Regions from separate parts of the Proteus sp. CA142267 genome, predicted to be linked through region 3. Evidence: predicted binding sites of a transcription regulator. Region 3 holds the regulator's gene; each other region holds the start of a gene.
The links. The regulator CRP, encoded in region 3, controls carbon source genes, mostly activating them, when cyclic AMP is high. The targets are predictions, from matches to a motif close to ATGTGANNNNNNTCACAT.

Region 1: a site for CRP is predicted at 3,750-3,767, ahead of deoC (deoxyribose-phosphate aldolase). Genes of this name have one in related genera too.
Region 2: a site for CRP is predicted at 2,194-2,211, ahead of rbsD (D-ribose pyranase). Genes of this name have one in related genera too.
Region 4: a site for CRP is predicted at 5,933-5,950, ahead of C0T34_RS03820 (NupC/NupG family nucleoside CNT transporter). Genes of this name have one in related genera too.

The regions. Positions count from the first base shown of each region.
Region 1 is NZ_QPMG01000005.1:207,588-215,329, forward strand. It holds gene deoB (phosphopentomutase) at 52-1,278, opposite strand; gene deoA (thymidine phosphorylase) at 1,345-2,667, opposite strand; gene deoC (deoxyribose-phosphate aldolase) at 2,738-3,517, opposite strand; gene C0T34_RS10985 (NupC/NupG family nucleoside CNT transporter) at 4,038-5,339, opposite strand; gene C0T34_RS10990 (TatD family hydrolase) at 5,693-6,475, opposite strand; gene C0T34_RS10995 (DUF6363 domain-containing protein) at 6,468-7,532, opposite strand; gene C0T34_RS11000 (BON domain-containing protein) at 7,662-7,742, opposite strand, start outside.
Region 2 is NZ_QPMG01000008.1:12,126-19,867, reverse strand. It holds gene ispA ((2E,6E)-farnesyl diphosphate synthase) at 1-5, shown strand, start outside; gene dxs (1-deoxy-D-xylulose-5-phosphate synthase) at 72-1,937, shown strand; gene rbsD (D-ribose pyranase) at 2,289-2,708, shown strand; gene rbsA (ribose ABC transporter ATP-binding protein RbsA) at 2,716-4,224, shown strand; gene rbsC (ribose ABC transporter permease) at 4,226-5,191, shown strand; gene rbsB (ribose ABC transporter substrate-binding protein RbsB) at 5,234-6,124, shown strand; gene rbsK (ribokinase) at 6,203-7,129, shown strand; gene rbsR (ribose operon transcriptional repressor RbsR) at 7,143-7,742, shown strand, end outside.
Region 3 is NZ_QPMG01000009.1:157,054-164,795, forward strand. It holds gene def (peptide deformylase) at 1-14, opposite strand, end outside; gene yihA (ribosome biogenesis GTP-binding protein YihA/YsxC) at 502-1,134, opposite strand; gene ppiA (peptidylprolyl isomerase A) at 1,405-1,974, shown strand; gene C0T34_RS14705 (aminodeoxychorismate synthase component II) at 2,349-2,924, shown strand; gene C0T34_RS14710 (aspartate aminotransferase family protein) at 3,042-4,256, shown strand; gene crp (cAMP-activated global transcriptional regulator CRP) at 4,351-4,983, opposite strand; gene C0T34_RS14720 (OsmC family protein) at 5,297-5,704, shown strand; gene C0T34_RS14725 (phosphoribulokinase) at 5,794-6,663, opposite strand; gene C0T34_RS14730 (YheU family protein) at 6,729-6,950, opposite strand; gene C0T34_RS14735 (hydrolase) at 6,947-7,742, opposite strand, start outside.
Region 4 is NZ_QPMG01000001.1:805,900-813,641, forward strand. It holds tRNA gene C0T34_RS03755 (tRNA-Val) at 40-115, opposite strand; tRNA gene C0T34_RS03760 (tRNA-Lys) at 130-205, opposite strand; tRNA gene C0T34_RS03765 (tRNA-Lys) at 246-321, opposite strand; tRNA gene C0T34_RS03770 (tRNA-Lys) at 360-435, opposite strand; tRNA gene C0T34_RS03775 (tRNA-Val) at 477-552, opposite strand; tRNA gene C0T34_RS03780 (tRNA-Val) at 596-671, opposite strand; tRNA gene C0T34_RS03785 (tRNA-Val) at 711-786, opposite strand; gene gltX (glutamate--tRNA ligase) at 1,108-2,526, shown strand; tRNA gene C0T34_RS03795 (tRNA-Ala) at 2,684-2,759, shown strand; tRNA gene C0T34_RS03800 (tRNA-Ala) at 2,784-2,859, shown strand; gene C0T34_RS03805 (SDR family NAD(P)-dependent oxidoreductase) at 2,927-3,679, opposite strand; gene C0T34_RS03810 (MarR family transcriptional regulator) at 3,863-4,303, shown strand; gene C0T34_RS03815 (DUF3820 family protein) at 4,306-4,521, opposite strand; gene C0T34_RS03820 (NupC/NupG family nucleoside CNT transporter) at 4,688-5,872, opposite strand; gene ligA (NAD-dependent DNA ligase LigA) at 6,101-7,742, opposite strand, start outside.

The sequences.
Region 1 (7,742 bases), on a different contig from region 3:
ACTATTTAAATATAATTCGGTAGGCATATTGCTATACCTACCGAAGTAAAATTAAAACATTGCTTTACCGTAATCGACTGGAGATAAACCGAAGTATTTAACAACAGTTTGGCCGATATCAGCGAAGGTTTCACGATGACCTAATGAACCTGGTTTAACTTTTGGACCATAAACAAGAACAGGGATATGCTCACGAGTATGATCAGAACCTGGCCAAGTTGGGTCACAACCGTGGTCTGCTGTTAAGATAAGAATGTCATCTTCTTTTACCAGTTCCATTAATTCTGGTAAGCGACGGTCGAATAACTCAAGTGCTTCACCGTAACCTACAGCATCACGACGGTGGCCGTAAGAGGAGTCAAAGTCAACAAAGTTGGTGAATACAATTGTGTTGTCACCCGCGAGTTTCATTTCTTCAAGTGTCGCATCAAACAGGGCATTAATACCCGTTGCTTTCACTTTTTTAGTGATACCTACGTTTGCGTAGATGTCAGCAATTTTACCGATAGAAACAACGTGGCCTTGTTTTTCATCAACCAGTTTTTTCAACATAGTTGGTGCTGGTGGCTCAACCGCTAAATCATGACGGTTACCTGTACGAGCAAAGTTACCCGGTTTATCGCCGATAAATGGACGCGCAATAACACGGCCAATGTTGTAATCGCCTTTGTTTAGTTCATCACGAGCAAATTCACACAGCTCATATAATTCATCTAAACCGTAAGTTTCTTCATGACATGCAATTTGGAATACAGAGTCAGCAGAGGTATAGAAAATCGGCTTACCAGTTTTCATATGCTCTTCACCCAGTTCATCCAAAATGACTGTACCAGATGCGTGGCAGTTACCTAAATAACCCGGTAATTTTGCACGTTTAACGATGTTTTCTAACAGTTCTTGTGGGAATGAATTTTTCAGTTCTTTGAAGTATCCCCAATCAAACAGAACAGGAACACCTGCAATTTCCCAGTGGCCTGACGGAGTATCTTTACCAGAAGAGATTTCACTCGCGTAGCCATAAGCTCCGATAATATCTGCGTCTTTATCTAAACCAATAGGGAATTTACCTGTTGATTCTTCCGCAGCTTTACCTAAACCTAAACGGCAAAGATTAGGTAAATGAAGAGGGCCTTTACGACCTTCTCTATCTGCTTTACCGTCAGCAAACGCTTGTGCGATATGCCCTAAAGTGTCTGAACCTTGGTCACCGAATTTCTCCGCATCACCGGCAGCACCGATACCGAAGGAATCTAATACCATGATATGTACACGTTTCATAATTCTCTCTCCTGTGTCATTCTCCGTAGACCACGGATATGTCACTTATAAATCGTAATTGAGTTCTTATTCGCTGATTTGGCGGTACACCATTGGTGAAGCTTCGCGTTTGCTGTCACCAATTACCATCGCTTTACGGACTTCAGCCGCAGCTTCTTGCCATGATTTTTCACTGTTAGCATGGATCATCGCTAAAGGTGTATCTGTATTGATTTCAGCACCAAGCGCTACGATGTCGCTTAAGCCAACACTATAATCAATAGCATCAGTTGCTTTACGACGACCACCACCTAATGTCACAACTGACATACCTAATGCACGCGTATCCATTTCAGTGATAAATCCTGCTTTCTCAGCGAATACAGGTTTACTTAATACCGCAGTTGGCAGGTATTTATTGTAGTTTTCAACAAAATCAGATGGGCCTTTCTGTGCTGCAACCATACGACCAAAGACTTCTGCCGCTTTACCGTTATCCAACACATCTTGTAGTTTTTGACGAGCTTGTTGACGATCATCCGCTAAACGGCCTGATACTAACATTTCAACACACAGCGCCATAGTGACTTCAAATAGACGTGGATTACGATATTCGCCTGTTAAGAATTGAACTGCTTCACGAACTTCAACCGCATTACCTGCACTAGAAGCTAATACTTCATTCATATCAGTTAACAGTGCCGTGGTTTGACAGCCTGCGCCATTTGCTACTTGAACAATTGACTCAGCCAGCTCTTCAGATTTCTGATAAGTCGGCATAAAGGCACCTGAGCCCACTTTAACGTCCATCACTAATGCATCTAAGCCTTCAGCTAATTTTTTACCTAAAATAGATGCAGTGATAAGCGGGATTGAATCAACTGTAGCAGTAATATCACGGGTAGCGTAAAAGCGTTTGTCAGCAGGTGCTAATGAATTAGTCTGTCCGATAATAGCAACGCCGACATTGCGAATAATGTCGCGGAATTTCTCATCATCAGGGAAAATATCAAAGCTCGGAATTGCTTCAAGCTTATCTAATGTTCCACCTGTATGGCCTAATCCACGACCAGAGATCATAGGAACATAACCACCACAAGCCGCAACCATTGGCCCTAACATCAGTGAAGTTACATCGCCTACACCACCCGTTGAGTGTTTATCAACGATGGGGCCGTTTAAATTTAGGCTTTTCCAGTTCAGTACTGTACCGGAATCACGCATAGCTAATGTCAAAGCAACACGCTCTGGCATTGTCATATCGTGGAAATAAATAGTCATTGCTAATGCAGCAATTTGACCTTCAGAAACAGTATTATCTCTGACGCCATTAATGAAAAAACGAATTTCTTCCTCAGTTAAAGGATGACCATCACGCTTTTTACGAATAATCTCTTGGGCAAGAAACACTGCAACCTCCTGGTTTTATAGCATTGGTAACGCCCACAATAATGAATAGTGGGCGTAATTCACGAATGGATTAGTAACCACTAGACGATTTTTGTTCGCCATGACCTAAAGTGGCTAATAAATTACCTAACAGGCTTGACGCGCCAAAGCGGAAGTGACGGGCATCAACCCAGTTGTCACCCATAATGCGGTTAGCTAATGCAAGGTATTGAGCAGCTTCTTCAGCGGTACGTACACCACCCGCGGGTTTGAAACCAACTTCTTTGCCAACACCCATATCGTGGATCACTTGGATCATTAACTCAGCGCTTTCCAGTGTTGCATTTACAGGTACTTTACCTGTGGAAGTTTTAATAAAGTCAGCACCTGCTTTGATTGAAATTTCAGATGCTTTACGGATAAGTGCAGGATCTTTCAGCTCACCCGTTTCAATAATTACTTTCAGTAAAGAACCTGCTTCTGCACAAGCTTCTTTACATGCTTTAACGATATCAAAACCGATTTGCTCGTTACCTGCCATAAATGCACGGTAAGGGAAAACTACATCAACCTCATCTGCGCCATAAGCTAATGCCGCGTTGGTTTCTGCTAATGCGATATCTAAATCATCATTACCATGAGGGAAGTTAGTTACGGTTGCGATACGGACGTCTGGAGTACCTTGTTCACGTAACACTTTACGTGCTAATGGAATAAAACGTGGGTAGATACAAATAGCGGCTGTATTGCCTTCTGGGCTTTTAGCCTGATGACATAATGCAGTCACTTTTGCATCAGTGTCATCATCATTTAATGTAGTTAAATCCATCAAAGACAGCGCAAGGCGCGCTGCAGCGGTTAAATCTGTCATAAAACTCTCCAACGATGTTTCTCAAGCCCTTTTTGGGCGTACGCTTAAGGTTAGCGATTAAATTTGTTGGCGAGCGGACTTGGTTCCTTGAAGATGTTGTTGTAACTTGCACTACAACGACAGCTGAGCTCCCTCTCACCGCGCTATGCTCACTTCGGCGACCCGTCATTGAGCCTTCGCCATTCCATGAAGTTTCAGCACATCTTATTTGAACACGCTAAGGAACAATTAGATGTGCTTTACGTCACACTAATTAAATGCAACTTGCAAACAATAACATAAAAATGTGATAGGTATCACAATTAGGTCATTTTCTGGTTTAATGTTACTCGAATAGCGCCTTTAAGTCGTCTTTATAACGCAAAAAAAGCGTGAGCAATATCAAATGATATTGCTATTGACCCGACTCAATACAAATTGCGAAATGTCTCACACAATAAAAGTAGTTAACATTACAACAGAAAACAAACATAAAAGAGCAGATAGGCAAAACCCATCTGCTCTTCACAATAAAAATCAATTAAGCAGCAACAACTGCCATTGCCGTTAATGCAAAGAAGAATCCTGCAATCGTTGCACTCATTAAGTTAGAGAGTGTACCAGCTAACACGGCTTTCATTCCTAAACGAGCCACATCTTTACGACGGTTTGGCGCCATTCCACCTAAACCACCTAGCAGCACAGCAACAGAAGAGAGGTTAGCAAAACCACATAATGCAAAGGAGATAATAACCTTCGTTTGAGCAGATAACACCACTAATCCAGAACCTGCAACTAATGCATCTTCTTTTAGGTATTTACTAAATTCAGAGTAAGCATAGAACTCATTGATAACAATTTTTTGTCCAATAAATGAGCCTGCAATGGTTGCTTCACTCCAAGGTACACCAATCAGGAAGGCAATAGGTGCAAACACCCAGCCTAGCACTAGTTCTAATGAGAAATTCTCATAACCAAACCAGCCACCAATGCCACCGAGAATACCATTAACTAATGCAATTAATGCAACGAAGGCAAGTAACATAGCACCGACGTTAAGAGCAAGCTGTAAACCTGAAGAGGCACCCGCAGCAGCAGCATCGATAATATTGGCAGGTTTTTCGTCATCCGCCATTTTATCAAATGCATCTTTTTGATCATCTGGTGTTTCTGTTTCAGGGATCAGCAATTTAGCAAAGAGTAAACCACCAGGAGCCGCCATAAAGGATGCTGTGATCAGATACTCCAACGGTACGCCCATACTCGCGTATCCAGCAAGTACTGAACCCGCAACAGAGGCTAAACCACCACACATAACCGCAAAGAGCTCTGAAGTTGTCATTCTTGCGATATAAGGGCGAACAACAAGCGGAGCTTCGGTTTGTCCAACGAAAATATTTGCAGTTGCAGACATAGATTCTGTTCGTGATGTACCAAGTACTTTTTGTAAGCCACCACCGAGAATTTTAATAACTATTTGCATAATGCCGAGGTAATACAGCACTGCAATGAGTGAAGAGAAAAACACGATAACAGGCAGTACGCGTAGGGCGAATACGAAACCGCCACCACCAAACAACTCGAACATTTTATCGGATACTAAGCCTGCGAATAGAAAGCTCATCCCATTATTGCCGTAATCAATAACATTCTTTACACCATCAGAAATCGCAAGAAGCACCTCGCGACCACCGTCGGAATAAAGAACAAAGGCACCTAAGCCAATCTGAATAAGGAATGCGCCACCAACTGTACGTAGTCTAATTGCACGTCGATTGCTGGAAAACAGAATAGCTATCAATATTAATGTTGCCATTCCGACCAAGCTCATAATGAGTTGCATTGAAGGATCCCTGTTCACATAAAAATTTAATGGATTATCAATAATGCCCTTGCCAGAGCTTATTGACTCTTTTTGCCAGATAATTATACCTAGTCTAAGAAAAGAACCCTCAATATCCATCACAAATAGAGTCTGAAAAAAGTAACACAAAAGTCACAAATGAGAGGTTGATCACACAAATAAGAAAGAAAACGCATTTGTTGAACAGGCTAATTAGAAAAAATACTCTTGGGATTAACAAACCGTATTTTCAATCTTAAATCGAGGGAATAAACAAACGCCCTATTCATATTAATAAGATTAAAATAAGGGGAGTTTTTAACCTTTAGATAAACCGCATTTTCATTCAAGCACTAGGTAATATTGTTGAGCCCAAATAATTGTAGGCTATTGAGATAGAGTTGCTCTGCGATCACCTCCGGTGATCCTTGACGCAGCTCACAGAGTTGGGAAAAAACGTTCTGAATACGTTCTGGGCGATTAGGTTCACCTTGAAAACCACTTACAGGCATATCAGGAGCATCTGTTTCTAATAACAGATATTCTAGCGGTAACGAGGCAATTGCACGGCGAGTTTTTTGTGCTCGCTCATAAGTAATGGTTCCACCAACACCAATAAAATAGCCTAGCTGAATAAACTTTTCTGCCTGTTGCAGACTTCCGGCAAAACCATGAATCACCCCTTTGCGAGGCACATCATAACGGCGTAAAAGTGCACTTAGCTTATCGTGGGTTTTACGCGAATGCAGGATCACGGGCAAATCAAATTTAATTGCTAACTTAAGCTGTGCAATTAAAAACGCCTCTTGCTTCTCTGGCTGAGGGTTTTCCATATAATCATCAAGCCCAATTTCTCCAATGGCAACACAACGAGAAACTGTTTTTAATTTCTGTTCTAACGCCAATAAGTGCTGTTCAGCATGCTCTTCAATATATAAAGGGTGTAATCCTAAAGCACAATATAGTTGATGGTGATGATTAGCGAGCTCAGCAACAACATCAAAATTCCAACGGGCAACGGCAGGAATAATTATTTTTTCAACACGAGCTTGATGCGCTAACGATAAGCTGTTGGCAATATCATCATAAAAAACTGGGAAATCAAAATGGCAGTGAGTATCAATAAATTTATTCATTCTGAATCTGCCTCGCGTCAGGATGTACGCTGCGAGTTCCTTGTTGAATAATAGAAGTATTCTCTGCTTTATCAGCCTTCGCTTCTTGTTCAAACAAACTAAAGACTTTTTTATCATGCTGCTTGAATTTTTTCTTAGAAAAGTGCTGACCAATTGTTGCCAGAAAATAGCGCCCACAACGTCTGCCCACATGATAATCATGATTTAGTGCACTTAAACGACTTCCTAACGCGCTAGATTGCAATGTCGTTGGTGGATATATTTCAATAACCACAACATCTTCTGGGGGAGATTGGATAAATTTAATTGTCTCGGTATAGGTTTCGATATGCACTTGTGCCATCTCCATAAAGCGCTGTAAACGGCTATTTTCAAACCATTTTCCCATGCGCTCAACCCATTCTGTTGTGTATTGATATTCAGAAGGAACAGTACGAACGACGACGATAGTACGGCCGCCACGTCGATAAGCTTCTCTCACAGGAATAGCATCGCTAATCCCACCATCATGATAAACAACATCATGAAATAAGACACCATTACGATAAAAAGCAGGAATAGCACTGGATGCTTTGATTATCTCAAGCCAAGTCGGTTCATCGGGTTGAAAATAATTTGCCTGAAAATTATCAGAACGACTTGCCACCATATAAAATTCACGCCCCGTATCAAAACGACGTAGCGCTGTTGGCATATCAAGCGGCATTTCTTTGGCTGTTGTGTCTATATACCAATCAAGATCCAGTAAATTACCACCGCGGACAAAGCGAAGGGGATTAAAAAATTGATTATTAGTTGTATAACGATTAATAATTTTACGTGCATATCCACGCTGACCACAGGCAAAAGCAGATAAATTTTGCGCCCCCGCAGACACCCCAAGTAAAATATCAAAGGGATCAAATTGTGATCGCATAAATTCATCAAGGACACCCGCAGTAAAGATCCCACGTTGACCTCCGCCTTCACAAACTAAAGCGACTTTGCCTTGTGGTAGTGAGGATTGAAATTCGAGTGCAGTAATATTATTTAATGTGACAGGTATATACTTCCCCATAATGTCTCCTTTATACAACTTATCAAAGGATACCCGCACATTTTTTTGACGTCATTATTTTTACGTATTCATACAAATAAATCAGACAATATCTTCTTAAAATATGACGAATATAAAAGAAAATCATCTTTATGATTTGATATTTACATCTGAATCTACGCTTTTAACACCTTCAATTTTTTCAATAATTTGTAAGATTTTTTCTTCTTG
Region 2 (7,742 bases), on a different contig from region 3:
ACTAATAAAAAATAAAGAGAGCAGCTTACCTGTTCTTTCCCTATTACAAGTGATTAATTAATAGGCATCACATGAGCATTGATATCGAAAAATATCCCACATTGGCGTTGGTTGAAACACCAGAAGATTTGCGCCTATTACCAAAAGAGAGTTTACCTAAACTCTGTGATGAGCTAAGGCTATTTCTTCTTAACAGTGTCAGCCGCTCAAGTGGTCACTTCGCCTCAGGTTTAGGTGCTATTGAGTTAACGGTTGCTCTTCATTACGTCTATAAAACCCCTTTTGATAATCTTATTTGGGATGTTGGTCATCAAGCCTATCCCCATAAGATCTTAACAGGTCGCCGTGACCGCATTGATACTATCCGTCAAAAAAATGGATTACATCCCTTCCCTTGGCGAGAAGAGAGTGAATACGACAAACTTTGTGTCGGTCACTCATCAACCTCTATCAGTGCAGGTTTAGGTATGGCTGTTGCAGCAGAACAAGAAAAGCTGAACAGAAAAACAGTTTGTGTGATTGGTGATGGTGCAATTACTGCGGGTATGGCTTTTGAAGCAATGAACCACGCAGGTGACATTGAGCCAGATATGCTCGTTGTACTTAATGACAACGAGATGTCAATCTCCGAAAACGTTGGTGCATTGAATAATCATCTTGCTCAATTGCTATCAGGCAAACTGTATACTACCTTACGTGAAGGTGGAAAAAAGGTCTTTTCTGGTATTCCACCAATTAAAGAATTACTGAAAAAGACAGAAGAACATATTAAAGGCATGGTTGTTCCCGGCACCATGTTTGAAGAGTTAGGCTTTAATTATATCGGCCCAGTTGATGGTCATGATGTTATTGCGTTAGTGCAAACACTCGCCAATATGCGTGATCTAAAAGGTCCTCAGCTTCTGCATATTATGACTAAGAAAGGTCGTGGGTATGCACCTGCTGAACGTGATCCTATTAGCTGGCACGCTGTACCTAAGTTTGATCCACAAGCAGGTACATTACCTAAAAGCCCTAATGCACGACCTACATTTTCTAAAATTTTTGGTGACTGGTTATGTGAAGAAGCCTCAACCGATCCGAAACTCATGGCAATTACCCCTGCTATGCGTGAAGGCTCTGGTATGGTGCGTTTCTCAAAAGAATACCCATCACAATACTTTGATGTTGCGATCGCAGAACAACACGCTGTTACCTTTGCTGCGGGTTTAGCAATTGGTGGTTATAAGCCTATCGTTGCTATCTACTCAACATTCTTACAACGCGCTTATGACCAAGTGATCCACGATATTGCCATTCAAAAACTGCCTGTTTTATTTGCTATTGATCGTGGTGGTATTGTGGGAGCAGATGGTCAAACTCACCAAGGTGCTTTTGATCTCTCATTCTTACGCTGTATTCCTAATATGATCATTATGGCACCAAGTGATGAAAATGAGTGTCGCCAAATGCTTCACACCGGTTATCACTATCAAGATGGCCCTGTTGCAGTACGTTACCCAAGGGGCTCGAGTGTTGGTGCGCAATTACAACCACTCAGTCCACTGCCTATGGGTAAAGGTATTATTCGTCGCCAAGGTAAAGACATTGCTATTCTAAACTTTGGTACATTACTACCCGAAGCATTAGAAGTAGCTGAAAAACTTGATGCAACTGTGGCTGATATGCGTTTTATCAAACCTCTTGATAAATCCCTTATCCTTTCTCTGGCAGAACAACATGATATGTTGGTAACACTAGAAGAGAATGCCATTATGGGTGGCGCAGGCAGTGGTGTTAATGAGTTATTAATGCAAGAGCGTTGCTTAGTACCTGTCTTAAACTTAGGTATACCTGATCTATTTGTACCACAAGGTGGACAAGAAGAAATCAGAACTGACTTAGGATTAGATGCTGAAGGCATTGAAAAATCAATTAAAGCCTATCAAGCTAACTGATTGAATTTAAATAATTAAAAAACCTCTCCTAATTAACTATAGGGGAGGTTAATGTATTTTCCAGACTGAAGTTTACCTACTTTTATATACTGGTTTACACTTTCAAACCTCATATTTTCCTCTTCCATTATAATTTTGTCTTTCATCACATTTTTATGAAATTCTCTGAAAACAATCATTTCCCTCATTGAATCCATTCAGCGTTAATTTATTCAATCAGTTAGATTTTTCTTTCTTTTTGCTTGCCAACGAAACGTTTCGATCATGCTCACAATATGAATAAATCAAACTTGTTTTCCCACTTTTCTTTTCTACTATGTAAACAGCGAAACGTTTCGCTGAGGAGAAAATATGAAAAAAGGTGTATTACTTAATAGTCCTATTTCGAGTGTAATTTCACGTTTAGGACACACTGACAAAATCACTATTGCAGATGCCGGATTACCTATTCCCTCCTCTGTTGAACGTATTGATCTTGCTCTCACTCAGGGTATTCCGGACTTTATGTCCGTGTTGCAAACAATCACTCATGAGATGCAAGTTGAAGCCGTGATGCTGGCAGAAGAAATTAAAACCATCAATCCCTCTCTTTTTAATGAAATCCTCTCTTATCTCTATTTATTAGAGCAAGAGCAGAAGAAGTCTATTCAAATAATGTATGTTTCACATGAAGCATTCAAAAAACAACTTACTGAAAATAAAGCTGTTATTAGAACCGGTGAATGTACGCCTTATGCCAATATTGTGTTGTTTTCTGGTGTGACTTTTTGAGGACAATATGGAACCTTTACTTGAACTTAAAGATATTGATAAGTCATTCCCCGGTGTAAAAGCACTATCAGGTGCGACGTTACGAATTTACCCTAGTCGAGTGATGGCTTTAGTCGGTGAAAACGGCGCAGGAAAATCAACACTCATGAAAGTACTCACAGGGATCTATAAAAAAGATGCCGGCGAAGTGATTTATCAAGGTGAAAGTTGTGCTTTTAATGGTCCCAAATCTTCTCAAGAAGCAGGGATAGGTATTATCCACCAAGAGCTTAACCTTATTCCTGAATTAACCATCGCAGAGAATATTTTCTTAGGTCGTGAGTTTACCCGTGCTTTTGGCGCTATCGATTGGAAGAAAATGTATGCAGAGGCCGATAAGTTATTAGCTCGATTAAATCTTGCTTACAGCAGTCACCGTTTAGTGTCTGAATTATCGATTGGTGATCAGCAAATGGTAGAAATTGCCAAGGTGCTTAGTTTTGGTTCCAAAGTAATTATTATGGATGAACCAACAGATGCATTAACTGACACTGAAACTGAGTCGCTATTTAGTGTTATTCGTGAACTAAGAGATCAAGGTTGCGGCATTGTTTATATCTCACATCGTTTAAAAGAGATCTTTGAGATTTGCGATGACGTGACTGTACTGCGAGACGGTCAGTTTATTGGTGAAAAACCTGTCGCCTCATTAAAAGAAGACACTCTAATTGAAATGATGGTTGGTCGTAAGTTAGAAGACCAATACCCTCGTATTAATATCCCTCAAGGTAAAACCAAACTCAACGTCATAAACCTCAGTGGCGAAGATGTTCATGATGTCAGTTTCTCATTACATGAAAGCGAAATTCTTGGTATTTCAGGCTTAATGGGTGCTGGTCGTACAGAATTAATGAAAATTATCTACGGCGCATTACCCAAAACCAATGGCACTGTTGAGTTAGATGGTAAGCCCTGCCAAATCAAAAAACCCGCTGAAGGTTTAGAACAAGGCATTGTTTACATCTCTGAAGATAGAAAGCGTGATGGTTTAGTGCTCGGTATGTCAGTAAAAGAAAATATGTCTTTGACTGCGCTACGTTATTTTAGCCGCGGTATGGGTGTGCTTAATCATAAAGAAGAGCAACTCACTGTTGGCGATTTTATTAAATTATTCAATATAAAAACCCCTTCAATGGATCAAACCATTGGTTTCTTATCAGGGGGAAATCAACAAAAAGTGGCTATCGCAAGAGGCCTAATGACTCGCCCTAAAGTACTTATTCTTGATGAACCCACTCGAGGCGTTGATGTGGGCGCTAAAAAAGAAATTTATCAGCTAATTAATAAATTTAAACAAGAAGGATTAAGCATCATCTTAATTTCTTCTGAAATGCCTGAGGTAATGGGAATGAGTGACCGTATTTTGGTTATGCATGAAGGTCGTATTAGTGGTGAGTTCTCCGCTCACAATGTCACACAAGAAATGCTAATGGCTGCGGCTGTTGGTAAACAATATGACGCTAAAGTAGGAGTTTGATATGAGCACAAATTCAATTCCAGCGTCAAAACGTTGGTTCTCAAAAGCTTGGTTATTAGAGCAAAAATCACTGATTGCTCTGCTTATTCTGATTGTCGCCGTTTCCACACTCAGTCCTAATTTTTTTACCTTAAATAATATTTTCAATATTCTCCAACAAACATCGGTTAATGCCATTATGGCCGTTGGAATGACTCTGGTTATTTTGACATCCGGTATCGACTTATCTGTTGGTTCATTGCTTGCACTAACAGGTGCTGTTGCTGCTTCTATGGTAGGTGCTGATGTTAATGCACTTGTTGCTGTTGTTGGAGCATTGGCATTAGGTGCAGCTATTGGTGGTGTAACAGGAATTATTGTTGCTAAAGGTAAAGTTCAAGCCTTTATTGCTACGCTAGTCATGATGTTATTACTGCGCGGCGTTACCCGTGTCTATACCGACGGGAGCCCAATTAACACCGGCTTTAGCGATAATGCCGATCTGTTTAGCTGGTTTGGTATTGGTCGCCCATTTGGTATTCCAACCCCAATCTGGCTCATGATGATCGTCTTTTTGAGCGCATGGTATTTATTACATCATACCCGTTTAGGCCGTTATATTTATGCGCTTGGGGGGAATGAATCAGCAACACGTTTATCGGGTATTAGCGTCGATAAAATCAAAGTCATTGTTTATGCACTGTGTGGTTTATTAGCCGCCCTTGCCAGTATCATTGAAGTTGCTCGCCTTTCATCAGCACAACCAATGGCAGGTAATGGTTATGAGCTAGATGCTATTGCTGCTGTTGTTTTGGGTGGTACCAGTCTTGCTGGTGGTAAAGGTCGTATTATTGGTACATTAATTGGTGCACTTATTCTAGGCTTCTTAAATAATGCACTGAATTTACTAGGAATATCATCAAACTATCAAATGATAGTAAAAGCGGTAGTCATCTTACTTGCTGTTTTGGTAGATAACAAAAAATAACTCTCTATTCTCTTAATCCGAATCCCGACAGGAACTTATATTATGAAACTCAAAAAAATGGCGACACTTCTTTCTGTTGTTGCATTAAGCGCCACAATCAGCGCCAACGCATTTGCAAAAGAGTCGATCGCACTAGTTATATCAACACTTAACAATCCTTTCTTTGTCACCATGAAAGACAGTGCGCAGAAAGAAGCTAATCGATTAGGTTACGATTTAGTTGTGCTTGATTCGATGGACAATCCAGCTAAAGAGCTTGCTAACGTGCAAGATCTGACAGTAAAAGGCACACGCTTAATGCTCATTAACCCGACAGACTCTGATGCTGTAGGTAACGCTGTTATTTTAGCCAATAAAGCCAAAATCCCCGTTATTACTTTAGACCGCGTTGCAAACAAAGGTGAAGTCGTCAGCCACGTCGCTTCAGATAACCGTCTTGGTGGTAAAATGGCAGGTGATTATATTGCAGAAAAAGTGGCTAGTGATGCCAAAGTTATCCAACTAGAAGGGATCACAGGAACCTCTGCATCTCGTGAACGTGGTGAAGGCTTTAAACAAGCGGTTGATGCTCATAAACTAAATGTACTTGCCAGCCAACCAGCTGATTTTGACCGAACAAAAGGTCTTAACGTAATGCAAAATCTATTAACTGCTTATCCTGCAGTTCAAGCTGTTTTTGCACAGAATGATGAAATGGCATTAGGTGCATTACGTGCATTACAAACTGCCGGTCGTACCGATGTATTAGTGATTGGTTTCGACGGTACAGATGATGGGATCAAAGCAGTAAACCGTGGCATGTTAGGCGCAACCATTGCTCAACGTCCAGACCAAATTGGTATTATCGGCATTCAAACCGCAGATAAAATTCTCAAAGGCGAAAAAGTGGATGCAACAATCCCTGTCGAACTTGAGTTAGTTATTAAAAAATAACAACAATAAATACCACGGGGTAATATTGCTCCGTGGTAGCTTTAATCATTAAAACACGTTTTCACAAGGATAAAGGCTATGACAACACCTCGCCTTGCTGTTCTAGGTAGCATTAACGTTGACCACATTATGAATATTTCACAATTTCCCAAACCGGGTGAAACCATTATTGGTCATCAATACAAAATAGCCTTTGGTGGTAAAGGTGCAAATCAGGCCGTTGCTTGTGGTCGCAGTGGCGCCGATATTACCTTTATTGCTTGTGTCGGTGATGATGCGATTGGTAGTGAGATAATTTCACAGCTTAAAACAGATAATATTCATATCGATGCAATTAGTATTATTCCGCAAACACCAACAGGTGTTGCGATGATCCTTGTTAATGAACAAGGTGAAAACGTAATTAGTATTGTTGCAGGTGCTAATGGCGCACTAACACCTACACATTTTCAGCAATATCATCATGTTGTTGAGCATGCTGATGCCTTGCTGATGCAATTAGAATCACCGTTAGATACTGTTTTTGAAGCCGCAAAACTGGCAAAATCACACCAAACTAAAGTCATTTTAAACCCAGCACCAGCGCAACCTTTATCTGATGAATTTCTGAGTTTTATTGATGTTATCACTCCAAATGAGACGGAAGCCGAAATATTAACAGGCATTTCTGTGCATGATGAAGCGGGTGCGGCAAAAGCTGCCGAAATTTTACATCAAAAAGGTATCAAACAAGTGCTTATCACTTTGGGTAGCCGTGGTGTATGGTTTAGTGAACAAGGAAAAGGCATGATAATTCCTGGATTTCGTGTCGATGCTGTTGATACCATTGCCGCAGGTGATACATTTAACGGTGCATTTGTCACTGCAATATTAGAAGGGAAACCTTCCGTTGAGGCTATCCGTTTTGCTCACGCAGCAGCTGCCATTGCAGTTACACGTCATGGTGCGCAATCATCTGTTCCTTGGCGTCATGAAATCGAATCATTTTTAGCAGAGCGAGCATAGTACTTTGGCAACAATGAAAGATGTCGCCCGTTTGGCGGGCGTTTCGACATCAACTGTTTCTCACGTTATCAATAACAATCGTTATGTGAGCGAAGGCATTCGTAAAAAGGTTAACGATGCTATCGAAACCTTAAATTACGCGCCTTCAGCTTTAGCACGCAGTTTAAAAATGAACTGTACTCACACTATTGGTATGTTAGTGACAGCTAGTAGCAACCCTTTCTATGCAGAAGTTGTGCGTGGTGTTGAACGCAGCTGCTACGAAAAAGGCTATAGCCTAATTTTATGTAATACCGAAGGAGATTACGAGCGTATGGATAGTAGCCTTGAAACGCTGCTACAAAAACGTGTCGATGGCTTATTATTGATGTCAACAGAAGCCCGAGCGCCCTCTCATGAAGTGCTAAATCGTTATCCTCGTTTACCTATGGTCATGATGGATTGGTCTCCGTTTGAATACGGCGGAGATATTATTCAAGATAACTCCCTACTTGGGGGAGAAATCGCCACCAATTATCTGATTGAAAAAGGCTTTACTGAAATTGCCTGTATTGCCGGTCCACAAGATAAACTCCCAGCAAAACATCGTTTGCAAGGCTATTACAATGCGATG
Region 3 (7,742 bases):
GTTAATACAGCCATGGATACCTCATTTTATCGCTAATTACATATTTACTACGGTCTCGCGATAAGCGTATCACAAAATCATTAAGGATAAACCGCACCTTTTGTGTGATTTGTTCTATTTTTAATCATATTCACGTAAGTGATTAAAGTCTCATAATTATGTAATTAAACTACATTTATTTATGGTTTGAATACATAAACACATAGCTGAATCGTGTCTGCATGTGAAAAAAAATTACAAAAGGGCTTTTATTAACCAATAAAATAGAGTACATTATCTCTCGTAGGGTACAGAGGTAAGATGTTCTATCTTTCAGACCTTTTACTTCACGTAATCGGATTTAGCTGAATATTAGCTGCCCCAGTCGACTTTATTTCGACTGGGGCATTTTTTTGCCTAAAATTCGCTGGAGTGGGGGTTATGCGAGAAGTGAAAGGGAAAAGTGATTTCCCTTTTATCAATAGAAGAACAGAACGCTATCGTTGAGAAAAAAGAAGATAATTAAGCGTTGTCATCATTTGTAGGTTGTTCTTCTGAACCTGAAAACCATTCATTAAGTGTGTTACGTAGCTTATCAATGCCAATTTTTTTCAATGATGAAAAATATTCTACACGGATATCGCCTACTTTATTTGCCAGCTCTTCACGTACGCTCATTAACTGCTTTTTACGCGCACCTGATGCGAGTTTATCTGCTTTAGTCAGTAAAACGAGAGTAGGAAGCTCTGAGCCTACAGCCCAGTCAATCATTTGCATATCGAGATCTTTTAATGGATGACGAATATCCATTAAAATAACGACACCTTTTAGGCATTCTCTTTTTTGTAGGTATTCACCTAAAGAGCGTTGCCATTTACGTTTCATTTCTTCAGGAACTTGAGCATAGCCGTAGCCGGGTAAATCGACTAAGCGTAAACCTTCTTCAATTTGGAAAAGGTTGATTAATTGAGTACGGCCTGGCGTTTTACTGGTTCTGGCTAATCCATTTTGTTGGGTTAACGCATTTAAAGCACTGGATTTACCGGCATTAGAGCGACCCGCAAAGGCAATTTCAATTCCTGTATCTAGTGGTAAATGGCGGATATCAGGCGCACTGATAATGAAATGTGCTTTTTGGTAGTTAAATTGGGCCATTATGGTATAAACCTCTCTGAAATAATGCGGCTTTTCATGCATACTCATTTCAATTTTGCATGAAAATGAATATCTAAAATATTTATTTGCTCTATTTTGGCGCAATTTAATGACTTATAACAGTGCTTAAAAATTAAAATTTACCCTGTTATAACGTAATTAGACTTATTGAGCGTAAATAAAGGTAAATGATTGGCACTATTTACCTCAGCGAATTAGAATCGCTGCATATTAAGTAAGTTGTAGACTATTAAAGTAAAGGATCCCTGCATGTTAAAACGTTTTCTTGTCACCTTCGTTACCGCTTGCACTTTAACAACAGCGACTTTTGCAATGGCAACGGGAGAAACCTTCGTTAAATTAGTCACCTCTGAAGGCAATATTGAAATATCACTGGATAATAAAAAAGCCCCAATTACAACGAAAAATTTTATTCAGTATGTCGAAGATGGGTACTATAACGGCACCACTTTTCATCGTGTTATTCCTGGTTTTATGGTTCAAGGCGGTGGTTTTACTGCTGATTTACAGCAAAAACAAACCAGAGCGCCAATTAAAAATGAAGCCGACAATGGATTACGCAATATAAAAGGTTCTATTGCCATGGCGCGCACGTCAGATAAAAACAGTGCAACCAGCCAGTTCTTTATTAATGTGGCTGACAATGCATTTTTAGATCACGGCCAACGTGATTTTGGTTATGCCGTATTTGGTAAAGTTGTGAAAGGAATGGATGTAGTCGATAAAATTTCACAAACTCCAACTCGTAATATTGGGCCTTACCAAAATGTGCCAGTAAAAACGGTCACAATTTTATCTGCGGAAGTCGTAAAACAATAAACGCATTATTAGAATAGGATATCTACTTATTCTAATAAGATAAAATGCATATAAACCGGAATGAATGTTTTCATTCCGGGTTTTTTAGTGCGAAAAAAATATTTTTTATCCTTCTTTTTTTCGTGTGATCTCCTGCAATAAGTATTCACTACGCTATTAATCACTCTATTCATCATCAATTACCGTCATTCTTGTTATTGCGCAATAAATCAGCAGGTTTTCTTGCTTACTATTCATATTTTATACCTGTGCTATGATAATCGGCTTTGTTGTACCCAAGTCGGTTAAACAACGAACTATTTTGGCAAATCTACACTCGCTTTAAAATAGTAATAAAATAGATAATGATAAGAAAATCAGTCGGATAGGCTAATATGCTGTTACTTATTGATAATTACGACTCGTTTACTTACAACCTCTATCAGTATTTCTGTGAATTGGGTGCTGAGGTTGTTGTTAAGCGTAACGATGAGATCGGACTTAAAGAGATAGAAAAGATGATGCCAGCACATCTTGTTATCTCGCCAGGACCTTGTACTCCTGATGAAGCAGGTATCTCTCTTGAGGTTATACAGCGGTTTGCCGGTGAAATTCCTATTCTTGGGGTTTGTCTTGGACATCAAGCGATAGGGCAAGCTTTTGGTGCATCGGTTATCAGAGCACGAGAAGTGATGCATGGTAAAAATTCATTAATACATCATAATCAACAAGGTGTTTTTAAGGGACTTAATCGACCTTTAAGTGTGACGCGTTACCACTCTTTGGTGATTGATGCGACAACATTACCAGTACCTTTTGAAGTGACGGCATGGAGCCAACATGATGGAAATGTTGATGAAATTATGGGAATTCGCCATCGTACACTGCCAATTGAAGGGGTTCAATTTCACCCGGAAAGTATTTTAAGTGAACAAGGACATGAGCTATTAAATAATTTCCTTAAATATTAAATGGATAGCATTTAAATAGCGAAATAACGTCTTTTTATACAAAACCACATTTGATTTTTTATTCATATTTAGTGATTATATTTTCATATTGAATATGGGTAACGATCAGGTGGGGTAATGACAAATCAAAGCATCAATAGGGCAACATACGATCAAGTAATGTTGCCAATTTATTCACCCGCAGAATTTATTCCTGTCAAAGGGATGGGTAGCCGTGTTTGGGATCAGCAAGGAAAATCGTATATCGATTTTGCTGGTGGTATTGCGGTTTTAGCACTAGGGCATGCTCATCCAGCTCTAAATCAAGCCTTGAAAGAACAAAGTGAGCAACTTTGGCACGTCAGTAATATTTTTACGAATGAACCTGCATTACGTTTAGCACAAAAATTAATAGATAACACATTTGCAGAACGTGTCTTTTTTGCCAATTCGGGTGCAGAAGCAAATGAAGCCGCATTTAAATTGGCTCGCCATTATGCCATTACTCGCCATAGCCCTTATAAAACTAAAATTATTGCCTTTCACAATGCATTTCATGGCAGAACGCTGTTTACAGTATCGGTTGGTGGACAACCTAAATATGCGGATGGTTTTGGTCCTAAGCCTGCCGATATCGTGCATGTACCGTTTAATGATTTAGATGCTGTTAAAGCGGTTATGGATGACCACACTTGTGCCGTTGTTTTAGAGCCAGTTCAAGGTGAAGGTGGCGTAACAGCGGCAACACCTGAGTTTATGAGAGGGCTACGTCGGTTGTGTGATAAGCATCAAGCTCTGCTTGTTCTTGATGAAGTACAAACAGGTATGGGGCGTACAGGTAAACTGTTTGCCTATATGAACTATGATGTGACACCAGACATTATTACAACCGCCAAAGCGCTGGGAAGCGGTTTTCCACTCAGTGCGATGTTAACAACATATGAGATAGCTTCCGCAATGGGTGTTGGAACGCATGGTACAACCTATGGTGGCAATCCATTAGCTTGTGCAGTGGGTAATGTCGCATTTGATTTAATTAATACACCAGAGGTACTTGAGGGTGTAGAAAAGCGCTATCAATGGATTGTGGATGAACTGGCGGCAATCAATCAAACGTACCAGGTCTTTTCGCAAATCCGTGGACAAGGTTTGTTGATAGGAGCGCAATTAGCGCCACAATATGAAGGTAAAGCCAAAGAGTTACTCGGTCTTGCTGCTAAACATGGCTTAATGATGTTAAACGCAGGGGCTGATGTGATGCGTTTTACACCGTCGTTAATTATTACTCAAGAAGAACTGCAAGAAGGAATGGTGGCATTGAAAGCGGCTATTGCAGAATTTGTAAAAGGATAGTATCAACTGAAAACCCCATCAACGAGGATGGGGTTTAACAAAAAGTATATCAATAGCCCTGTTATGGGCTATTGTTTGTTTCGAGCGGGAAAACTTAGCGAGTCCCGTAAACGACGATAGTTTTACCGTGTGCGGAGATCAAGTTTTGATCTTCCAGCATTTTCAGAATACGGCCTACAGTTTCGCGTGAACAACCAACGATTTGACCAATTTCCTGACGTGTAATTTTAATTTGCATGCCATCAGGATGCGTCATTGCATCGGGTTGTTTTGCTAAGTTTAATAAGGTTTGTGCAATACGGCCTGTTACATCAAGGAAAGCAAGGTTACCTACTTTTTCTGATGTTGTTTGTAATCTGTTCGCCATTTGAGCAGAAAGGCGCATCAGAATATCAGGGTTAACCTGAATTAATTGGCGGAATTTTTTATAGGAAATTTCTGCTACTTCACAGGCTGTTTTTGCTCGAACCCATGCACTACGTTCTTGATCTTCTTCAAATAATCCAAGTTCACCGATGAAATCCCCCTGATTTAGGTAGGAGAGGATCATTTCTTTTCCTTCTTCATCTTTAATAAGAACAGCCACGGAACCTTTAACAATATAATAAAGTGTTTCCGCTTTCTCACCTTGGTGGATCAGCGTGCTCTTGGATGGATATTTGTGAATATGGCAGTGTGACAAAAACCATTCAAGAGTCGGGTCTGTTTGCGGCTTGCCGAGAACCATTCGCGTTATCCTCTGTACGTTAAATGCAGCCTTTCAAAACGGATAGGTTCCCTTTTGAGACAGCGTGCTTAAAAATCCTATCTTTACCTATTAACTTCCTGAGAACACGGTAAGTTAATATGGAGTAGATTATAATAAATGAGAAAATAATGCATTGATCTTAACCACTATCATCAAGCAGATATTGTTTTTAACACAATTAGTGCATTAAGTCTCGTTTTACGCAGTCAGCATAATAAACCTATTTGCTAATTGCTAGTTGAATTATGAGAATGTACTCTTTTAGTTTCTGTCATCTTTAGGGGGAAAATAAATGGAAGCACGAGTTAAGTGGGTTGAAGATTTATCTTTTGTCGGTGAATCTTCATCAGGCCATCAAATTATGATGGATGGGAATTCGGGTGATAAAGCCCCAAGCCCAATGGAAATGGTATTAATTGCTGCGGGTGGATGTAGCGCTATTGATGTCGTAAGCATTTTACGTAAAGGTCGTCACCAAGTGACTGATTGTGAAGTGAAATTAACATCAGAGCGACGCGAAGAAGCCCCTCGTTTATTTACTGATATCAATTTACATTTTATTGTTTCAGGTAAAGAATTAACGGATAAAATTGTAGAACGAGCAGTTCAATTATCCGCAGAAAAATATTGTTCTGTTTCTTTAATGTTAGGAAAAGCAGCCAATATTACGCATTCATTTGAAATAAAAGATATTGACTAATTTTGATATTTTAAAATAAAGTTTAATTTGAAAAATAATATCCCATTAATTAAGGGATATTATTTTTATAGAGACAAATTTTATTTTGGTTAACTTATCTTTTCGCCATTTAATAATTTTTTGACTAATGGTGCCATAATTAATTCCATCGCTAATCCCAATTTCCCGCCCGGTACAACAATAGTGTTTATTGTTGACATAAACGAGCCATGTAACATCGCAAGTAAATAGGGAAAATCAATATCAGTTAAGCCACGAAAACGAATAACAATAAAGCTTTCATCAAGAGTGGGAATTGCTTTGGCAGAAAAAGGGTTCGAAGTATCAACGGTCGGAACGCGTTGGAAGTTAATGTGAGTGCGTGAAAATTGAGGAATAATGTAGCTAATATAATCATCCATTGAGCGTACAACTGAATCTCTTACCGCCTCTTGTGAGTGCCCCCTTTCTGTCGTGTCTCGGATAAGCTTTTGTATCCACTCTAGGTTGACGATAGGAACAACACCGACCAATAAATCAACATGTTGAGCGACATCATGTTCGTTGGTAACAACGCCGCCGTGCAATCCTTCATAAAAGAGAACATCAGTATTACTAGCTAATGGCTCCCAAGGAGTAAATGTTCCTGGTAATTGGTTGTAAGGGGTTGCTTCATCATAAGAGTGTAGATATTTGCGAGATTGCCCTTGTCCTGTATCGCTATATTGACTTAAGGTCTTACTCAGTAAGCTAAAATCATTTGCTTCAGGGCCAAAATAACTGATATGTCTACCTTGTTCTCTGGCTTTTCTTATCGCCATATCCATTTCAGGACGGGTATAGCGATGAAAACTATCTCCATCAATTAATGCAGCATTTGCATTGAGTTGTTGGAATATTTTACGAAAAGCTTGGCTTGTTGTGGTAGTTCCTGCACCACTTGAACCAGTCACTGCAATGATAGGATGCTTAATTGACATAGGTTATCCTTTTGCTAAATAAGGTTGGCCCTTATTGATGGCGATACATCGCTGACTTTGAATAACTAATCAGAGCGAAATTGCGATGCAGGCATAATATTGACGCTCTCATGAAGTTCAGACCAAACCAACACGGCCTCGCCGGATTTAAGTTGTTTTTTTACGTCGGCGACTTTTTGTTCAAGCGTTTTCTCTTGGATACCATAATCAGTACCTTCTCGTAAAACGAAACTTTCAATGAGATTGTCTAGTGTTTCAGTTGAAAGCTCGCTCCAAGGTATTATCATTTTGCTTTCTCCAAATAGGTCGCCAACCAATCAGGAATGCGGTTTTCTAGCCACATCACCGGTTTAGAGAGCTTTCCACCAACAAATCCCACATGCCCACCAAATTCTGTAAGTTGATACTCAATGTTATTGGGTAGCGTTTTGACATCAGGAATAACATCCGCAGACATAAATGGATCGTCTTTAGCATGAATGATAAGTGTCGTTTTCTTTATTTTATTTAATAAAGGCAACGCACTGCATTGGCGATAATAATCTAATGCATCTTTAAATCCGTGAATTTTAGACGTAATAAGATCGTCAAATTGACGTAGTTTTTTGATGGATTTTATCGTCAATAAGCTAATCGGTAAGGATTCTGGATAGCGAATAAGTTTTCGTGTTGCGTTACTTTTGAGCTCTTTTAACAGATACCATTGGTAAAAACGGGAAAAGCCATGTTCAATTTTTGTTGAGCATGGTTCTAGCATTAATGGCGCAGAGACAATAACAGCTGCATCTACAACCGCATTTTCACCACTTTCAGCGAGATAATAGGCAAGCATATTTCCACCAAGGGAATAGCCAACGGCGGCTGTTGGTTGCTCGCCAAATTCCTTTTTCAACCAATTTAAGAAGTAGCGAGCATCTTCTGTTTCACCTGAGTGATAAATGCGATTTTGTCTATTGGGTTCACCACTGCATCCTCTAAAATGCATCACAACGCTTAGCCAGCCTCTCTCTTTTGCGGCGGCTAACATGCCATGAGCATAAGGGCTACTAAACCCACCTTCTAAGCCATGAAAGATGACT
Region 4 (7,742 bases), on a different contig from region 3:
GGAAAGTAAATAAGAAGGCATAACGAAGATATGAAGAAGTGGTGGGCGGTATTGGGCTCGAACCAACGACCTCCTCCTTGTAAGGGAGATGCTCTACCAACTGAGCTAACCGCCCGCTTTATTATTAAATGGTGGGTCGTGGGCGATTCGAACGCCCGACCAATTGATTAAAAGTCAACTGCTCTACCGACTGAGCTAACGACCCATTTAATAATTTTGCGTAAATCTATAAGTAGCTTTGTGAATGGTGGGTCGTGGGCGATTCGAACGCCCGACCAATTGATTAAAAGTCAACTGCTCTACCGACTGAGCTAACGACCCGTCACAATGTTCACTACTTTATGTTGTATTTTTAGGGATGGTGGGTCGTGGGCGATTCGAACGCCCGACCAATTGATTAAAAGTCAACTGCTCTACCGACTGAGCTAACGACCCATACCTAAATGTGTGATATTGCGTGAAATAACCGTATGAAGTGGTGGGCGGTATTGGGCTCGAACCAACGACCTCCTCCTTGTAAGGGAGATGCTCTACCAACTGAGCTAACCGCCCACTTCATGATGACTAAATTCTCACTACCACGCTTTAATGTAATTGGTGGGCGGTATTGGGCTCGAACCAACGACCTCCTCCTTGTAAGGGAGATGCTCTACCAACTGAGCTAACCGCCCAATTACACTAAATCATACAACTTATCACAACGAAAATAATGGTGGGCGGTATTGGGCTCGAACCAACGACCTCCTCCTTGTAAGGGAGATGCTCTACCAACTGAGCTAACCGCCCGTCGTGATGGGGTGCATTATAGGGATACTGCGCTATGAGTCAACGATTTTTATCAGTTTTTTATCGTGAAAATGATCGTTCGTTTTATTTTTAGTCAAGATGCTTTTTTTAACACCATTAGTGACACAGCAATTAACCAAAGTAATCCCACGGATACTCTTCGTCAAACAAAAAATCATCAATTTGAAAATTTTATCTCTGTTAAAAGCTTAATGGCATTGAGGAATTAGCATCCAGTGATAAAATAAGGCAACCATTTCGTTTTTTTGATAATCACGATTACTTATCTATATATAAGTAAGACGTACAAAGGCAATCCCAATGAGTAAAATAAAAACCCGTTTTGCACCAAGTCCTACTGGCTATCTACATGTTGGTGGTGCGCGTACCGCACTTTATTCCTGGTTATATAGCCGTCACAATAAGGGCGAATTTGTACTGCGTATAGAAGATACCGACTTAGAACGTTCTACACAGCCAGCCATCGATGCAATCATGGACGGTATGAATTGGTTAAATCTGAATTGGGATGAAGGTCCTTATTATCAGACTAAACGCTTCGATCGCTATAACCAAGTGATTGATCAAATGCTATCTGCGGGTACTGCATACCGTTGCTATTGCTCTAAAGAGCGTTTAGAGCAACTGCGCGAAGATCAAATGGCGAAAGGTGAAAAACCTCGTTACGATGGTTGTTGCCGTGGTGGTAACCACAATCACAGCGCTGATGAACCTCATGTTGTGCGTTTTTTAAACCCACAAGAAGGTTCTGTCATTTTTGATGACAAAATTCGTGGTCCAATTGAATTTAGTAACCAAGAGCTTGACGATCTGATTATTCGTCGTACTGATGGTTCTCCAACTTATAACTTCTGTGTTGTTATTGATGACTGGGATATGGAAATCACTCACGTTATTCGTGGTGAAGATCATATCAACAACACACCTCGCCAAATCAATATTCTCAAAGCATTAGGTGCACCTGTACCTGAATATGCTCACGTATCAATGATTTTAGGTGATGATGGTAAAAAACTTTCTAAACGTTATAACGCGGTCAGCGTAATGCAATATCGTGATGACGGCTATTTACCGGAAGCATTATTAAACTACTTAGTTCGTTTAGGCTGGTCTCACGGTGACCAAGAGATCTTTACTATTGATGAAATGATTGAGCATTTCACTTTAGAAGCTATCAGTAAATCAGCAAGTGCATTTAATACTGATAAACTGCTTTGGTTAAACCATCACTACATCAATACACTGCCAGCAGAGAAAGTTGCTGTCCATTTGGATTGGCATATCAAACAACAAAATATTGATACCAGTAATGGTCCATCATTAGTTGAGCTGATCAAATTATTAGGCGAACGTTGCAAAACATTAAAAGAGATGGCTGAAAGTTGCCATTACTTCTATGTTGATTTCGACACCTTTGAAGAAACAGCAGCGAAAAAACATTTACGTCCAGTTGCTCGTCAACCATTAGAAGTCGTTCGCGATAAATTATCAGCAATTACAGAGTGGACAGCTGAAAATGTTCACCAGGCAATTCAAGATACCGCTAATGAATTAGAAGTGGGTATGGGTAAAGTAGGTATGCCATTACGTGTTGCTGTAACAGGTGCAGGTCAATCTCCTGGCTTAGATGTTACCGTTCACGCTATTGGTAAAACTCGTAGCGTTGCACGCATTAATAAAGCATTAGACTTTATTACTGAAAGAGAAAACCAAGCTTAATTTACTCGTTAATCTTGCTTATTAAGAAAGATACATTCCTAAAGTAAGGAATGTATCTTTTTTTTGTACTCTTTTTCAGCAATCAATAAATAATGTGAGATTAACTGATTGACAGTATTGTGCTTGTTGCCTATTATCAAGCCCGTTCCAGTATGTTGGGGCTATAGCTCAGTTGGGAGAGCGCTTGCATGGCATGCAAGAGGTCAGCGGTTCGATCCCGCTTAGCTCCACCAATATATTAGAACAATCCAATATGTGGGGTTATAGCTCAGTTGGGAGAGCGCTTGCATGGCATGCAAGAGGTCAACGGTTCGATCCCGTTTAGCTCCACCAGAATTTTAAGATCCTGAAGAGAAATCTTCGGGATTTTTTGTTTTCTCCTCTCCCTCTTTATTTATTTTTATTGTGCAGTGTAACCCCCGTCAATAGCATAAAATGCCCCTGTTGAGAAACTGCTTTCATCTGAAAGTAAAAATGCGACCGTTTTAGCAACTTCTTCTCTGGTTGCCATTCGTTTCATTGGATGCGTATTTGCCATCCATTCACGTACTTCATCGGGTAGCATTTGCATTTTTGGTGTATCGACATAACCAGGCCCAATTGCATTGATCCTTATTCCTTTGTCTGCAAACTCAAGTGCAGCTGAACGCGTGATCCCTAATACGGCGTGTTTAGCTGCTGTATATGCTGAAATACCCGCAATTCCCACAATGCCATTAGATGAAGAAAGATTCACAATACTCCCTCCCCCACTTTTTAATATTGCAGGTATGCCATATTTCAAACCATAAAATACGCCATTAATGTCTGTATCAATAACTGATTTCCAATCTTCAATCTCATAATCGACAATAGATGTGTTATGAGGTCCTGTGATCCCTGCATTATTAACTAAGCCATGTAATGCTCCAACTTGAGCGATAATTGTTTCAATCATTTTTTCAACTTGAGAAAATGAGGTCATATCCGCCTGTAAAGCGATGACTTTTTTGCCAGTTATATCAATAGAACGTGCTGTTTTTGTTATTTCCTCTAAATGCCGACCAGTAATGAAAACCGTTGCACCACGTTGGAATAGCAATTGTGCAATACCTTCACCCACACCTGTACTTGCTCCTGTGACTAAAATCACTTTATCTTTAAAATAGTCCATCATTTCAACTTCACCTCTTATCAACTGCATCAAGTTTTATCGGGCAATTATAAAGTAGTTAACCAAAGTTAACTATATATTATCTTATTTGATTAACTTTAGTTAATCAATATAAAGTTTATTCGTAATGAATGACCTGATAATATTAACTTTAGTTAACATAATTTATGAGACAGCGTATTTATGGAGAAGTGTGAATTAGAAAATGCATTGTCATTATTACAATGTACATTAGTCGCGCAACGAACTCGTTATACCCCAGAACAAGTCACTTGGGGTCAATATGATATTTTAGAATTATTGCGCTTACGAGGTGACTTAACCCCTTCTCAATTAAGTGATTCATTGGCGATTTCAAGACAGAATTTATCGAAATTTATGCGGGGATTAAAATCCTTAGGATTTATTGCACAGTATCGTTCTGAAAAAGACAAGCGTGAGCTTATTACTCATTTAACTGATGAGGGTCACGCTTTTCTGGCAAGAGCAGCATTAGGTCGAAAACAAAATGCTGAGAAAATAAGTGAATGCTTAACGCTCGGAGAGCAAACATTATTTATTGAATTAAGTCAGAAAATCATTAGTGCATTAACACCTGATAAATCAGCTATGGATAATGATTAACATCACCGCTTTAATGGTTTTAATAGCCCTTCTAAACCTTCAATTTTAATTGCTAAGGTCATCTCCATGAGTTGGCCAAGCTTACCTTCAGGAAACTCGCCTTTCTTTGCAAACCACAATAGATACTCTTCAGGTAAATCAACCAGCATACGTCCTTTGTACTTGCCAAATGGCATTTGTGTGTTTGCTATATCGATAAGGTGCTGTTTCTCTAACATGTTCTCTACCACGTCGTCATTGAAGGAATAAAACCGATTATAGGGTAAATTAAAGATAAAAAAAGCAGTACCCGAAGGTACTGCTTGATTTTCTGTTACTTGATTAACAAGTAACTCTGTTTACATTGTTATTTTATTCACATGCTATCTGTTTTATCTTCAAAGATTAAACAAACAGACCTGCGATAGCTGCTGATAAGAAGCTAACTAATGTAGAACCGAACAGTAATTTCAGACCGAAACGAGAAACAACGTTACCTTGTACTTCGTTTAGACCTTTAATCGCACCTGCAACAATCCCGATTGAAGAGAAGTTAGCAAATGAAACTAAGAATACAGATAAGATACCTACAGAGCGCGGTGAAATTTCCGCAGCGATACCTTGTAAGCTACCCATTGCAACGAATTCGTTAGACACTAATTTAGTTGCCATAACACTACCAACACGCAATGCATCTTGCTCTGGTACACCAATTACCCATGCTAATGGATAGAAAACGTAACCTAAGCAATCTTGGAAGCTAATACCAAAAATCATGCTGAAAATCGCATTCACAGCAGCGATTAATGCAATGAAACCAATCAGCATTGCAGCAACGATTAATGCAACCTTGAAACCTGCTAAGATGTATTCACCTAACATTTCAAAGAAGCTTTGACCTTCATGCAGATTACCCATTTGGATCTCTTCTTCATTTTCAACAGAGTATGGGTTAATCACAGAAAGGACGATAAAAGTACTGAACATATTCAGTACTAGAGCAGCAACAACGTATTTTGGATCTAACATTGTCATGTATGCACCAACAATCGACATTGATACTGTCGACATTGCTGTTGCAGCCATGGTGTACATACGACGCTGAGACATTTTGCTTAATACATCTTTATAAGCAATAAAGTTCTCTGACTGACCAAGAACTAGTGAGCTCACTGCGTTGAATGATTCCAGTTTCCCCATACCGTTCACTTTAGAAAGCACAGTACCGATAATGCGGATCACGAAAGGTAATACTTTGATATGTTGAAGAATACCAATTAATGCAGAAATAAAGATAATTGGACATAAGACATTCAGGAAGAAGAATGCTAAACCACCTTTCATCATGCCACCGAATACGAATTCAGTACCTTGTGCGGCATAACCTAATAAGTGATCAAATAATCCAGCGAAGCCACGAACAAAGCCTTCACCAACATCAGAGTTGAGGAAGAACCATGCTAATGCGATTTCAATAACTAATAACTGCACGATATAACGCAGACGGATCCCTTTGCGATTGTTACTCGCAACGAATGCTAATGCGCCAATAACAGCGAGTGCTAAAACGAAGTGAATGATAGAGGACATGCATGCTCCAAAAATAAAAATAAATCTTGTAGAGCATTTTATGTAACGCGTAACATTAGGATGTGACTATTGTCACAATCTAATGAAACCACATACACACTATTTATTAAATAAGATAGGTTGATCACACTTTGTGAGTTACTTAAGAAACATTAAATGTAAATTTAGCTTAAGTAAAAATGCTACTGAGAAGGTTTTCCCAGTAGCATTTATTAAATAGTAGAATGATTATTTCGATTGATCAAGTAATCGTATCATTTCATCTTCATCGATAACGGTTATCCCTAATTCGTTAGCTTTCACTAACTTAGAGCCTGCAGCTTCACCAGCAATCACCATATCGGTTTTTTTAGAAACACTTCCGCTCACTTTTGCACCTAATGCAGCTAATCTGTCTTTTGCTTCATCACGCGTTAATTGTGAAAGTGATCCAGTTAACACAACAGTTTTACCCGCAAAAGGATTATCACCCTCTTCATGAGTCATAATAACAGGCGCTTGCCATGTAATACCGGCATCATTGATCAATTGATCAATAACCGTTCTATTGTGTTCTTCTTGGAAGAAATTAACGACATGCTTAGCCACAACATCGCCCACATCAGGAACGGATTTTAGTGCTTCAACATCTGCATTTCGTAATGCATCAAGCGTTGAGAAATGTGTTGTTAATCCACTTGCTGTTGCTTCACCGACTTCTCGAATACCCAGTGCATAAATAAAACGTGCAAATGACGTTGATTTAGCCTTATCTAAAGCTGTGATTAATTTTTTAGCTGATTTCTCGCCCATTCGCTCTAAACCAGACAGAATTTTTTCATCTAAACGGAAAAGGTCAGCTGGCGTTTTGACATATTCTTTCTCAACCAGTTGATCAATAATTTTATCACCCATTCCATCCACATCCATGGCTCGACGTGAAACAAAATGTTTAAGTGCTTCTTTACGTTGTGCGCCACAAATTAAACCACCAGTACAACGTGCAACAGCTTCACCTTCAATGCGCTCAACATCAGAATCACAAATAGGGCAATGTGTCGGAAAGATAATTTCTTGAGCATCATCGGGACGTTTTTCTTCAATCACACTGACAACCTGGGGAATAACATCACCGGCTCGACGAATAACTACGGTATCGCCAATGCGTATCCCTAAGCGTTCAATTTCATCAGCATTGTGTAACGTTGCATTACTCACAACCACACCCGCTACTTGAACAGGCTCTAAACGTGCAACAGGTGTAATAGCACCAGTACGCCCTACTTGGAATTCAACATCTTTGATAATCGTCATTTGCTCTTGAGCTTGGAATTTATAAGCAATAGCCCAACGTGGTGCTCTTGATACAAAACCCAGTTCTTCTTGCAGTGCAATATCATCAACTTTGATAACAACACCATCAATATCAAAACCTAAATTAGAGCGAATTTCTTCTACATGGTGATAAAAATCAAGGACTGCTTTACTACCTGTGCAAAGTTTTACAGCATCGCTAACGGGTAATCCCCATTTTTTAAATTGTTGTAGGCGCTCATAGTGGCTTGTTGGTAATTCACCTCCTTCGAGTACACCAACGCCATAACAGAAAAAGGTTAATGGCCGTTTTGCTGTAATACGAGGATCGAGCTGTCTTAATGAGCCAGCTGCGGCATTACGAGGGTTAGCAAAAACTTTTCCGCCTGTACGTCGCGCCTCCTCGTTTAAATATTCAAAGCCTTTTTCATTCATAAAAACTTCGCCACGAATTTCAATGCGAGCAGGGATATCTTCACCGTATAAACGCAGTGGAATGGCCTTAATTGTTCTCACATTCTCAGTGATATTTTCCCCTGTTGTACCGTCACCACGCGTTGCAGCTTGTACTAATACT